Regions from separate parts of the Rhizobium sp. PAMB 3174 genome, predicted to be linked through region 3. Evidence: predicted binding sites of a transcription regulator. Region 3 holds the regulator's gene; each other region holds the start of a gene.
The links. Region 3 encodes LexA, which represses DNA repair genes until DNA is damaged. Its sites were predicted from a motif close to TGTTCNNNNTGTGTTCNG; they were not measured.

Region 1 (4,148 bases), 990 kb from region 3:
CGCCTGAACTGAGGCCTGGCCTCAAGCCAACAGATATTGAAAAGGCCGGGTCTGACCCGGCCTTTTTCGTTCGTGGTGGATCTGGTCCTTGTGGTCAGTCCTTGCGCAGGGGCCGGAAGCTCATGCGGTGAAGCCGACAACCGCCGTGAAGTTCGATTGCGGCCCTGTGGATGGCCGTTCCATAGCCGGCATGGCCGGCGAAGCCATAGGCAGGAAAGATCCGGTCGGCTTCTTCCATCATCCGGTCGCGCGTCACCTTGGCGACAATGGAGGCAGCGGCAATCGACAGGCTGCGGGCATCGCCCTTGATGATGGCGTCGCCGGCGCAGGGCAGGCCCTTCGGCACGTCGCGGCCATCGACCAGCACCATGGCCGGCTTGAGGGTGAGGCCCAGGACCGCGCGGCGCATGGCATCAAGGCTGGCCTTCAGGATGTCTGTCCGGTCGATGCGCGCCGGTCCGGATGAGGCGATGCCGACGGAAAGCGCCGAGGTCAGGATCTCCTCGAACAGGGCCGCGCGTCTGGCAGCCGAAAGCTTCTTGGAATCGTTGAGGCCGAGCGGGATATTGTCCGGGTCGAGGATCACCGCGGCTGCCACCACCGGACCGGCGAGCGGCCCCCGGCCGGCTTCGTCGGCGCCGGCGACAGGCCAGTGGCCGGCCTTCTTCTTGCGCATCTCGAGATCGAAGTCGGGACCGGCGGCTGGCGGAAAAAGGTCAGGAGAATCGGGCGGCGTGCGGCGTTTCATACGCGGACGTTTGCACGCCGCCTCGATTTCCTGCAAGCCCCCGGATCGGGCTGGAAGTCATATCGCAGCCCGAGGGAGCGTTCCCGCACAAGGGCGGGTGGAACGGGAACGCATCCTGGCGGCATCCGGGGGCTATCCGGGAGGAGAGGCAGGCGGAACCTCCCGGAAAGCTTCAAGTCTAGAGCAGCGACAGCTGCACGCCGCCGCCGTCCGGCGGCACGAATAGGTCGTCGCGCAGTGGCATCTGCCGGCGGGCGAGACCCAGCCGCTTGGTCGCCAGTTCGAAGCGCCGGCTGATCTGCCAGGCATAGGGACCGGCACCCTTCATGCGCTTGCCGAATTCGGCGTCGTAGTCCTTGCCGCCGCGCATGGAGCGCACCAGCGACATGACATGACGGTAGCGGTCCGGGTAATGCTGCAGCAGCCAGTCGCGGAAGAGGGGGCTGACTTCGAGCGGCAGGCGCAGCAGCACGTAGCCGGCCTCGCACGCGCCCGCCGCCTTGCCGGAATCGAGCAGCCGCTCGATCTCGTGGTCGTTGAGCGCGGGAATGATCGGCGCCGTCAGGATGCCCGTCGGAATGCCGGCATCCGAAAGCGCCTTGATCGTCTCCAGCCGCTTGGCCGGCGTCGCGGCCCGTGGTTCCATTGCCCGCGCCAGCTTCCTGTCGAGCGTCGTCACGGAGATCGTCACCTTGGCGAGGCCCTTCTCGGCGAGCTTCGACAAGAGGTCGATGTCGCGCATCACCATCGCCGACTTGGTGACGATGCCGACGGGATGGCTGGCGGCCAGCAGCACTTCGAGGATCTGGCGCATGATCCGCCATTCCTTCTCGACCGGCTGGTAGGGGTCGGTATTGGTGCCGATGGCGATCGTCCGCGGACGGTAGCCGGGCTTGGAAATCTCCCGCTCCAGAAGCTTCGCGGCATCCGGCTTGGCAAACAGCTTGGACTCGAATTCCAGCCCCGGTGAAAGCCCCATGAAGGCATGCGTCGGCCGGGCGAAGCAATAGATGCAGCCGTGCTCGCAACCGCGATAGGGATTGATCGAACGGTCGAAGGGTATGTCGGGGGATTCGTTGCGCGTGATGATCGAGCGCGGCTTTTCCACCTGCACATCGGTCTTGAAGACGGGCAGGTCTTCCAGCGTGCTCCAGCCGTCGTCGAAGCTGACGGTCTCATGCTTCTCGAAGCGGCCGCCAGGGTTCAACCCTGCACCGCGTCCCTTGCGGCGATCGATGTCGATCCGCAAGCCAGACGTCTTGATCAGCGAATTGGCAATATCAGCCGTATTGGCAGGCGCAAAAGCGTCCTGCCCCGAATGGTTCAAGCTTGCCATTGGGACTTCTCCGTTAAGGGAATCTGCTTGTTCCCTCGTCTCTGTTCCAATTCGTAACGGGGAAATGAGAACAAAGCAAGTACAGAACTTTATTTTTTTGTGGCATTCGGTTGTGCGGCGCGATAATCATAACCCCATGTTGACAGTCATCATGGAATGCCAGGATCAGGAACCGGAGTTGGCGCAGACCCTGTCAGTGCTGGTCGCCGGAGCTGTTGAAGGGTTGGTCAGCGACGTCGTGGTGCTCGACCGGGGGTCGCAGGACGGGTCGGCCCGGGTGGCCGAGGCGGCAGGCTGTCGCTATCATGAAGACTGGGATCTGGGCGAGGTGGTCAGCAAGGCGCGCGGCGAGTGGATACTCCTGCTCGAGCCGGGTGCGCGGCCGCAGACCGGCTGGGTCGAGGAACTGCTCGAATACCTGTCGCTGAACAAGCTGCCGGCCCGCTTCTCGCCTTCGCGAAATTACCGCCTGCCGTTCCTCAAGCGCTTTCGGCGCGGCCGCAAGCCGCTGGAATACGGCTTCCTCATTCCAAAGCGCCAGGCGCTGGACCTTGTCCGGTCCGGCAAGCATCTGGCCGAGGTCGCCGCCAGCAGCAAGGCGAAGACGCTGAGCAGCGAAGTCATCCCTTCATGGGTGGCCAGGGCTGCCCGGGCGGCCTGACTGTTCGCCATGAGTTGTGCGTCAGCTACGGCGCAGGTGTTCGTCCAGGCGCGGCATGATTTCCACGAAATTGCAGGGCATGTGGCGGTAGTCGAGTTGCGCCTTCAGAATGCCGTCCCAGGCGTCCTTGCAGGCGCCGGGCGATCCCGGCAGCACGAATATGAAGGTGGCGTTCGCCACTCCACCCGTTGCCCGCGACTGGATCGTCGACGTGCCGATCTTGTCGAAAGAGATGCGATGGAAGACCTCCGAGAAACCGTCCATGCGCTTTTCGAACAGGGGCTCCAGCGCTTCCGGCGTCACGTCGCGGCCGGTAAAGCCCGTACCGCCTGTGGTGATGACCACGTCGATGTCTGCGGACAGCGTCCAGGCTTCCACCTGCGCGCGAATGCGGTCCTTGTCGTCGGGCACGATCGCCCGGTCGATCAGCCGGTGTCCGGCCTCAGCGATCCGCGCCACCAGTGTGTCGCCGGAACGGTCATCGGCAAGCGTGCGCGTGTCCGATACCGTCAGTACGGCGATGCCGACGGGAATGAAGGGGCGTTCGGTTTGCGTCGTGCTCATGTCCGGTCTTCCGTTGTCTGCGTTGCCTCAACATACCATTCCGGCCGCGCTTGCCGAAGGGCGTCTGCTGCCCGCTGTGCCGCCTGCTGATCGGCGTAGAGCCCGAAGCAGGTCGCGCCGGAGCCGGACATGCGCGCAAGCAGCGCACCGCCTTCGGTCAGCATCGCGATCACGTTTGCGATCTCCGGCAGAACCTCTTCGGCCGGCGGCTGCAGGTCATTGCGGCAGGCCGCGAGATAGTCGATCCACGCCTTCGCGTCTGCGGGGGCGGCGCTCGGTAGCGCCGGCAGTGGCGGATTGTTCTTTTCCGTCAGACGCCGGAAGATGGCCGGCGTCGACACTTCCTTCAGTGGATTGACGAGGACGAGATGAAACGTGAGAAAGTCCCGGAGCGTCTCGATGTCCTCGCCGATCCCGCGCGCCACCAGCGGACGGCCGGAAAGGCACATCGGCACGTCGGCACCGAGCGAAAGCGCCAGTTGCGAAAGGCGTGCCGGGTCCAAGGCGTCGCCGTTCCAGAACCGCATGAGCCCGCGGATCGCGGCCGCCGCATCCGCCGAGCCGCCGCCGATTCCGGAGGCGACCGGCAGGTTCTTTTCCAGATGGATGGCAACAGGCGGTGTGGCCGTGCCTTGGTCCGCCAGCAATGCCCGCAGCCGGTCGCGGGCCCGCGTCACCAGGTTGCCGTCATTTCCGTCCGGCGGGGGCAGGGAGGCGCCAAACGGACCAGACAGCGTCAGGCTGTCCCCAGCTGCGCCGGTGAAGGTAAGCCGGTCTCCTGCCTCGGCAAAGACCACCAGGCTTTCCAGGAGGTGATAGCCGTCGGGGCGCTGGCCGGT
Region 2 (4,148 bases), 540 kb from region 3:
AGGCCTTCCTCCCAGCCGGGCAGGAAGACGGTCTCGAATTCCAGTCCCTTGGCCGAGTGCAGCGTCATGATGGAGACGGCGTCGAGGTTTTCGTTCTGCTCGACATCCATGACCAGCGAGACGTGTTCGAGGAAGCCGCGCAGCGACTCGAACCCCTCCATCGAGCGGACCAGTTCCTTCAGGTTTTCCAGTCGCCCCGGCGCTTCCGCCGATTTGTCGGCCTGCCACATGGCGGTATAGCCGCTTTCGTCGAGGATCTGTTCGGCGAGCTCGGTGTGCGGCGTGTTTTCCAGCAGCGACTGCCAGCGGCGGAAATCGGTCACGACGTCGAACAGCGCCTTGCGCGGCTTCGGCTTGAACTCGTCGGTCTCGATCACTTCCGCCGCGGCGGCGAGCATCGGAATGTCGCGGGCGCGGGCGTAGTCGTGCAGTTGGCGGACGCTCGCGTCGCCAAGGCCGCGCTTCGGCGTGTTGATGATACGCTCGAAGGCGAGGTCGTCGGCCGGCTGGCAGACGAGGCGGAAATAGGCCATGGCGTCGCGGATCTCAAGGCGCTCGTAGAAGCGTGGGCCGCCGATGACGCGGTAGTTGAGGCCGAGCGTGACGAAGCGGTCTTCGAATTCGCGCATCTGGAAGGAGGCGCGCACCAGGATCGCCATGTCGTTGAGATTGTGTTTCTCGCGCTGAAGCTGCTCGATTTCCTCGCCGATGGCGCGGGCCTCTTCCTCCGAATCCCAGGCATTGTGAACCTGCACCTTGTCGTCATCCGGGTCGGTGCGGTCGGTAAACAGCGTCTTGCCGAGACGGCCCTCATTGTGCGCGATCAGGTGGCCGGCGGCGCCGAGGATGTGCTCGGTCGAGCGGTAGTTGCGCTCCAGCCGGATGACCTTGGCGCCCGGAAAGTCCTTCTCGAAGCGCAGGATGTTGTCGACCTCCGCGCCGCGCCAGCCGTAGATCGACTGGTCGTCGTCGCCCACGCAGCAGACATTGATCGGCTCGCCCTTCGGCCGCTGGGCGAGCAGCCGCAGCCACATGTACTGGGCAGTGTTGGTGTCCTGATACTCGTCGACGAGGATGTATTTGAAGCGGCGGTGGTAATCCTTGAGGATGCCGGGCTCGCTGCGGAAGATATGGATCGGATGCAGAAGGAGATCGCCGAAATCGCAGGCGTTGAGCGTCTTTAGCCGAGCCTGATAGGCCCTGTAGAGTTCGCGGCCCTTGCCGTTCGCAAAGGCGCGGGCGTCGCCTTCCGGAATCTGCTCCGGCGTCAGGCCCTTGTTCTTCCAGTTGTCGATCATGCCGGCGAACTGCTTGGCCGGCCAGCGCTTGTCGTCCAGCTCTTCGGCCTGGATGATCTGCTTGATCAGCCGGATGACGTCGTCGGTGTCGAGAATTGTGAAGTCAGACCTCAGCCCCACGACCTCGGCATGGCGGCGCAACAGCTTGACGCCGATCGAGTGGAAGGTGCCGAGCCATGGCATGCCTTCGACAGCGTCGCCGAGCAAGAGGCCGATGCGCTCCTTCATCTCGCGCGCTGCCTTGTTGGTAAACGTCACGGCAAGGATCTGCGAGGGGAAGGCGTGTCCGGTCGAGAGAATATGAGCGATGCGGGTGGTGAGCACGCGGGTCTTGCCCGTGCCGGCGCCGGCCAGCACCAGCACCGGACCTTCCGTCGTCTCCACCGCTTCGCGTTGTTCCGGGTTCAGGCCCGAGAGATAATCCGGGGCGCGCTTCTGGCCGCGGGCGGCCATGGCGCGGGCGGCGATGCCTCCGGCCGACGGCGCGGGGGCGGCGGGCGTCCTGGGTTCGGGTTCCTCGTCGAAAAAGGGAATGTCGTCATAACCACCGATCATGCGGCTCAATGTAGTGATTCGGTTCCAAAAGGCAAAAGAAAGAGAACAAAAGGCGCACTTACCCCATGAATTGATGGGGTTTGCCGCTAAATCAAACGCAACTGTGATCGAACATGACCAAATTGTAATCTTGTTTCGCTTGTCGCATTTTAGGATTAAATCATAATGCAGCCTGACGAACCGTGAGCAGAGCGGGCGACCAGGGGCGGAACCAAAGGTCGCATGCAGAACTCTGCCACCCCCCGGAGAAATTGATGCGTCTGTGGAAACAGCTGGTTTTGAGCCTGATCGTTCTGTGTGCCGGTCTTTATGTGTGGGTGACGTTTGTACCCGGAGCCGGTGCCCTGTTGCAGAAGATGGGCCTGTCGCAGGAGGTGGTTGCCGCCATCGCCCCGAAGAGTGAAAGCGCGCCCGGAGCGGGCGAAGGTCGTGGCCGCGGCGGGTTTCGCAGCGGTCCTACCGTCGTCGTCACCGCGCCGGCCGGAGAGGGCGTCGTCAACGATCAGCTGACGGCCATCGGCAATGGCGAGGCGATCGAGTCCGTCGTCATCGCGCCGCAGGCCTCCGGCAATATCGCCGCGGTCAATATTCGCTCGGGCGACCGGGTGAAGAAGGGCGAGGTGATCGCCAGCCTTGACCGCGAGGAACAGGTGATCGCCCGCGACCAGGCGCAGGTGGCGCTGGAAAGCGCGGAAGAGAAGCTGTCGATCTACAAGAATGCGAAGTCGACCGTCTCGCGTGTCAGCCTGGTGGAATCAGAGATCGACGCCAAGTCGGCGAAGCTCGCCCTCGACAATGCCGAGCTGACGCTGAAGCGGCGGGATATCGTCTCGCCGATCGATGGCGTCGCCGGCATCATTCCGGTCAGCGTCGGCGACTACGTGACGACCTCGACCGCCATCGTGACCGTCGACAACCGGTCCGAGTTGCTGGTCGATTTCTGGGCGCCTGAGCGTTTCGCCGCCGGGATGGCGACCGGACAGCCGGTTCAGGCGACGGCGGTGGCGCGGCCCGGCGAGGTGTTTTCCGGCGAGATTGAAGCCGTCGACAACCGTATCGATGAGGCGAGCCGCACCTTCAAGGTTCGGGCCCGCATTCCCAACACGGACGACAAGCTGCGCGCCGGCATGGCATTCACGGTGTTGATGAAATTCGGCGGCGACAATTATCCGTCCGTCGATCCGCTCGCCGTGCAGTGGGATTCTGACGGGTCTTATGTCTGGCGGGTGACGGACGGCAAGGTCGAGAAGGTTCGCGTCGCCATCATCCAGCGCAACCCGGACGTGGTGCTGGTCAAGGGCGATATCGCCAAGGGTGACAGCATCGTTACCGCCGGCCTGCAGCGGCTGCGCGAAGGTGCCGAGGTGCAGGTCGCCGGTGCTGCGGAGGTCGAAAAGCCGAAAGACGAGGGCGGCAAGGCTGTGCCCGAGGCCGAGGTGAAGGCATCCGGCAGCGAGCGGGGTGCGTAAATGGCGGCAGAGGAAATTCCGACAACCGAACATGGTTCTACCGCGCTCTTCGTGCGCCGGCCTATCCTGGCGCTGGTCTTCAATGCGCTGATCGTCGTTGCGGGTCTTGCCGCCTATTTCGGCGTCGAAGTGCGCGAACTGCCGGACGTCGATCAGCCGGTCATCACCGTGCGCACCAGCTTCACCGGCGCATCGCCGGAGACGGTCGACCGCGAGATTACCCAGGTCATCGAAGGCGCGGTCGCGCGCGTTTCGGGCTTGAAGTCGATGTCCTCGACTTCGTCCTTCGGCTCCAGTCGAGTTACGCTGGAATTCACCGACGCGACCGATCTCAACGTCGCCTCGATGGATGTGCGCGATGCGATCAGCCGGGTCACCAACCAGTTGCCGGATGATGTCGACGATCCCCGCATCGTCAAGGCGGACGCCGATTCGCAGCCGATCATGCGGCTGGCCCTGACCTCCGACACGCTGTCGATCGAAGACCTGACGCTCCTGGTCAACGACCAGATCGCCGACCGGCTGGCCTCCGTCGAGGGTGTTGCAGACGTCGAGGTCTACGGCGACCAGGACAAGGTGTTCAAGGTCGATGTCAGCCAGTCCGAACTTGCGAGCCGCGGGCTGACGATCGCCGACATCAGCACGGCGCTCGCCTCGATGGCGCTCGACGTGCCGGCGGGATCGCTGACCAGCCTGAAGCAGGATATCGTCGTGCGCGCCACCGCGTCGCTGACGAAGCCGGAGGATTTTGCCAATATCCTGATCAACGACCGGGTGCGCCTCGGCGATGTGGCGACGGTCACCTTTGGGCCGGATACGGGATCGA
Region 3 (4,148 bases):
CGGGGCATTCGGCTATCTGCTGATTTCCGGATTGCAGGTATCGGCGATCCGTGCCTTCATCATGCTGGCATTGATGCTGGTCGCAGTCCTCATCGACCGGCCGGCGATCAGCCTCAGGAACGTCGCGCTCGCGGCGCTGATCATTCTTGCCGTCACGCCGTCCGCCGTCATGGGGCCGAGCTTCCAGATGTCGTTTGCCGCGACGGTGGCGCTTGTGGCGGGATATAGATGGTGGCGGATGCGATCGGTGGACCGGAGCGCGCCGCGCCGCCGGTCCGGTATCATCGCCCTTGCCGCGAAAGCCGGCGGGTTTGCTTCGGCGTTGGCGCTTACATCGGCGATCGGCGGGACTGCAACGGCGATCTTCGCGCTGGAGCATTTCTACCGCCTCGCGCCCTATGGCTTCGCCGCCAATCTCATCGCCATGCCGGTCGTCACCTTCGTGGTCATGCCGGCCGGCCTGGTATCCGTCCTCGCCATGCCGTTCGGGCTCGAGCATTGGCCGCTGCGCCTCATGGGGGTTGGGCTGGACATCGTCATCGCGGTGGCCCGAGAGGTCGCCGGCTGGGACAGCGGAGTTTCATCCGGACGCCTGCCGCCCTATGCCTTCGAACTCTCGGTCGCCGGCTTTCTGCTTCTGGTCCTGCTGCGCAGTCGCCTCAGATATGTCGGCCTGCCGCTGATGGCCGTGGCGGTTGCGCTGATCGCATACGGACCGACAAACTCGTCTCCTGCGCTGATTATCAGCGAGGACGGCAGGCTGGCGGCCCTCATTGCCGATGGACGGCTAGAGACGAACCGCAGTCGTCCGCCATCCTTCATCTTCGAACAATGGCAGCGGGCGCTCGCCATGCCGAAGGGCGAGGGGCCGGACATGGCGGATGGGGAGCCCGTTCCGGCCGACCAGACAGAAAAAGGAGGAGAGCAGCCACGGCTGCCGGCCTCCGTCTTGAATGCGGAGCGACTGGCTATGGAAAAGGCCCTGAATGGGGAGATATCCCGCTTCCACTGCAGGAAGGCCGCCTGGTGCGCCGGTCAGGTTACGGCGTCGGGCGGAACCGCATTGCGGGTGGTGACGGTGGAGAAACCCGCCTATGCCGGACCCGCCTGCGACATCGCCGATGTGGTCATCGTGCCGTTCCGCCTCGGCTACGACACGTGCCGCTCGGGCGCGACATTGCTTATGGCGGAACGGCTGCGAAGAACCGGATCGATCGAACTCCATGCGGCATCGGACGGCATTGGCTTTGAGGCCAGGACGGCAGTCGGCGCAATCGACCGGCCCTGGACCCGGCATCGATACTACGACTGGCGGACAAACGCCTTCCCGATCACGCAGGAAACGGGCACATGGCCGCTTGTTCCACGTCCGCGTTATACGGACGCAGCCAGGCGTGTCACCGGTCAGTGATAGCGGCGGATGAGGCCGACGAGCTTGCCCTGAACCTTGACCCGATCGGAGGCGAAGATACGCGTCTCATAGGCCGGGTTGGCGGCTTCGAGTGCAATCGACGCACCCTTGCGGCGGAAGCGCTTGAGCGTTGCTTCCTCGTCGTCGACCAATGCCACGACGATCTCGCCCGGATTGGCGCTGCTGACATTCTTGATGATGACAGTATCGCCATCGAGGATGCCGGCTTCGATCATCGAGTCGCCCTTGACCTCCAGCGCATAGTGTTCGCCGGAGCCCAGCATTTCCATCGGCACGGACAGGCTGTGCGTGTTGTTCTGGATGGCGGAGATCGGCACACCGGCGGCGATGCGGCCCATGACCGGGACGCTGACGGTGTCGTTCGCCGGTTCCGGTGCCTTGGGGGTGGGCGCGGGCTTCGGCTTGCCGAGGCTGCCTTCGATGACGCTTGGCGAAAAGCCGCGGCGCGGCTGCAGGCTCGGCGAATAGGCTTCGGGAAGCTTGATGACTTCCAGCGCACGCGCCCGGTTCGGCAGGCGGCGGATGAAGCCGCGCTCCTCGAGCGCCGTGATCAGCCGGTGAATGCCGGACTTGGACGCGAGATTGAGTGCATCCTTCATCTCGTCAAAGGATGGCGGAACGCCGGATTCCTTCATCCGCTCGTGAATGAAGAGAAGCAGTTCCTGTTGCTTTCGCGTCAGCATGAATCGGCACCTTCCAGAATCATGAAACAAATACAGAACGGACACTATATGTTCCCACTGTGTTCCGCAAGTGCCTAAAATATCGTGAAAGCGGGGCCCGGTGTCGCAGGAACTGCCGATTTTTGCTGCCGCCGGTCGGCTATGAGCGTTAGCGCGTCGGATCGAGTGCGATGTAGGCGCGCTCGGCTTCCGCTGCGCGTGTCTCGGCGAGCGTGCCGGAGAGAACGGCCTTCATGAGGACGGCCGGATCGATCGAACGCCAGCCGCCACTGACCGCCGTCACGTCGTACCCGTCGGCGGCGAGCCGGTCGGCTTCCGTCTTCTCCAGCGTGATGACGGCCTTGAAGCGATCGCCGGCTTCGACGTCCGCAAGCTTTCGTCGCTGCAGGAAAGGTCGTTCGACGCCGCTGTGCAATCGTGCCTCGGAGGCGACGATGTCAGACCCAAGGAAGACGATGTCGTCGGCGGGCAGGTCGAGCTGGGCGACCTTGTCGGCAATCGGCTTTCCAAGGTCGGGCATGCCGAAGGCGGCGACGACGGGATAGATGGCAAGCAGGATCGCCATTGGCAGGGCGGAGAGTGCCAGAACCATGGGCCGGAAGGCCTCGCGATTGGCGATGCGCCAGACGAGCAACAGGCCGAGGGCGATGGCAACCACGATCGCAACCGTTACCTTGGCACTCAGCAGCTGGGCCGAAACGCCGTAGAGGATGGCGAAGGTGAGGGCCAGGCCGATCACCGAGAATTTGAGAAACAGGCTCAGATAGCGCGATGTCGTCTCGCGCTCCAGCGAGGCGAGGCCGACCGCCATCAGGATCGACAGAGCGGGAAGAGACGGAATGATGTAGCGATGGTCCGGTTTGAAGGCGGGCGCGAACATGGCGATGTTGAGCGCAATCCAGCCTGCAAGCAGCAGGGCCGACGCGCCGAGCTGCCGGAAGCCCGGCACTTTGCGCGTAGCGATCGCGGTCGCCGCAATCACGAAAAGCCAGCCGATCACGGGCGCCAGCAGGCCGGCAAGGCTGAGACCGACGGAGTCGAACACCGCGAAAACCGAGAATTCCAGCTTGGTGCGCACCTGATCGCCGACGAACTGGTTGTCGAGCGCCGAGCTCGACCGCAGCACCTGGTAGACGAACCACCAGCCGGCGAGAGCCATGGAGAAGAGAATCGGCAGCGGGGCGATCAGCCGGCGAAAATGAACGCGGCACGAGGGAAAGAGGACGATCAGACCGAAGACGCAGGCCGGTGGCGCCAGCGCCGGAATGCCCTTCGTCAGGATCGCCATCGCCGTTCCGCCATAGGCAAGCCAGGCGTCCCATCTGTCTTCTTCGCCGGCGAAGAGCAGGCCGGCAAAGCCGTAAAGGGCGATGAGCATGAACAGCGTCAGCGGAATGTCGGGAATCGCCGTGACGGCGGAGCGCAGGAAGACGAAATTGCCGGCGAGCATGGCGAGCGAGAACAGGGCGATCTCATCGTCGCCCGTCAGCCGCTTGGCCAGCCTGTAGGTGACGAACAGGATGGCGGCCGCGCCGAGCAGCCAGAAGATGCGCGAGCCGATGACACCGATGCCGAAGATTTCCATGCCGGCGACGCTCATCCAGTAGGCGAACGGCGGCTTCTTCAGCCGCACAGCATCCTCGCCGGTGCGCGGTGTCAGGTAGTCGCCGCTCTCCATCATCAGCGCCGCGCCCTGCGAATAATGGCGCTCGTCCGGATAATGCAGGATCATGCTCTCGGCGAAGGGAAAGATCGCGACCAGGAAGGCAATGACGAAGATCGCCGCGATCGTGCGGTTCGAACTCGCAATAGCGGCAAGCGTCTGCGGCATGTCGGCGCGGTTTCCCATTGATGCGTTGTGCGGTCACCTGTGTCCACATTTTTGCCGGCAAATCAACCGATGGCGGGGTGGGGCGACGAATGTTCGCGCCAAGACTTGCAAATCGGCCACGGATGAAGCACATCAGCGGCGAAATGGAGGAAGTCGCACATGGATGCAACCGGGTCTGCCGGCCGCCGCCTTCTGGATCATC

Region 1: the regulator LexA is predicted to act here: its motif matches at 2,151-2,168, upstream of ACU5AY_RS13115 (glycosyl transferase).
Region 2: the regulator LexA is predicted to act here: its motif matches at 1,895-1,912, upstream of ACU5AY_RS05590 (ATP-dependent helicase).

What each region holds. Positions count from the first base shown of each region.
Region 1 covers NZ_CM128608.1:2,718,994-2,723,141, reverse strand. Annotated here, with positions in the region: gene ACU5AY_RS13130 (F0F1 ATP synthase subunit B) at 1-12, shown strand, start outside; gene ACU5AY_RS13125 (ribonuclease HII) at 95-748, opposite strand; gene ACU5AY_RS13120 (PA0069 family radical SAM protein) at 927-2,084, opposite strand; gene ACU5AY_RS13115 (glycosyl transferase) at 2,221-2,745, shown strand; gene moaB (molybdenum cofactor biosynthesis protein B) at 2,767-3,309, opposite strand; gene ACU5AY_RS13105 (4-(cytidine 5'-diphospho)-2-C-methyl-D-erythritol kinase) at 3,306-4,148, opposite strand, start outside.
Region 2 covers NZ_CM128608.1:1,186,666-1,190,813, forward strand. Annotated here, with positions in the region: gene ACU5AY_RS05590 (ATP-dependent helicase) at 1-1,853, opposite strand, end outside; gene ACU5AY_RS05595 (efflux RND transporter periplasmic adaptor subunit) at 2,108-3,322, shown strand; gene ACU5AY_RS05600 (efflux RND transporter permease subunit) at 3,323-4,148, shown strand, end outside.
Region 3 covers NZ_CM128608.1:1,731,083-1,735,230, reverse strand. Annotated here, with positions in the region: gene ACU5AY_RS08285 (ComEC/Rec2 family competence protein) at 1-1,411, shown strand, start outside; gene lexA (transcriptional repressor LexA) at 1,405-2,115, opposite strand; gene ACU5AY_RS08275 (ArnT family glycosyltransferase) at 2,264-3,946, opposite strand; gene ACU5AY_RS08270 (VOC family protein) at 4,106-4,148, shown strand, end outside.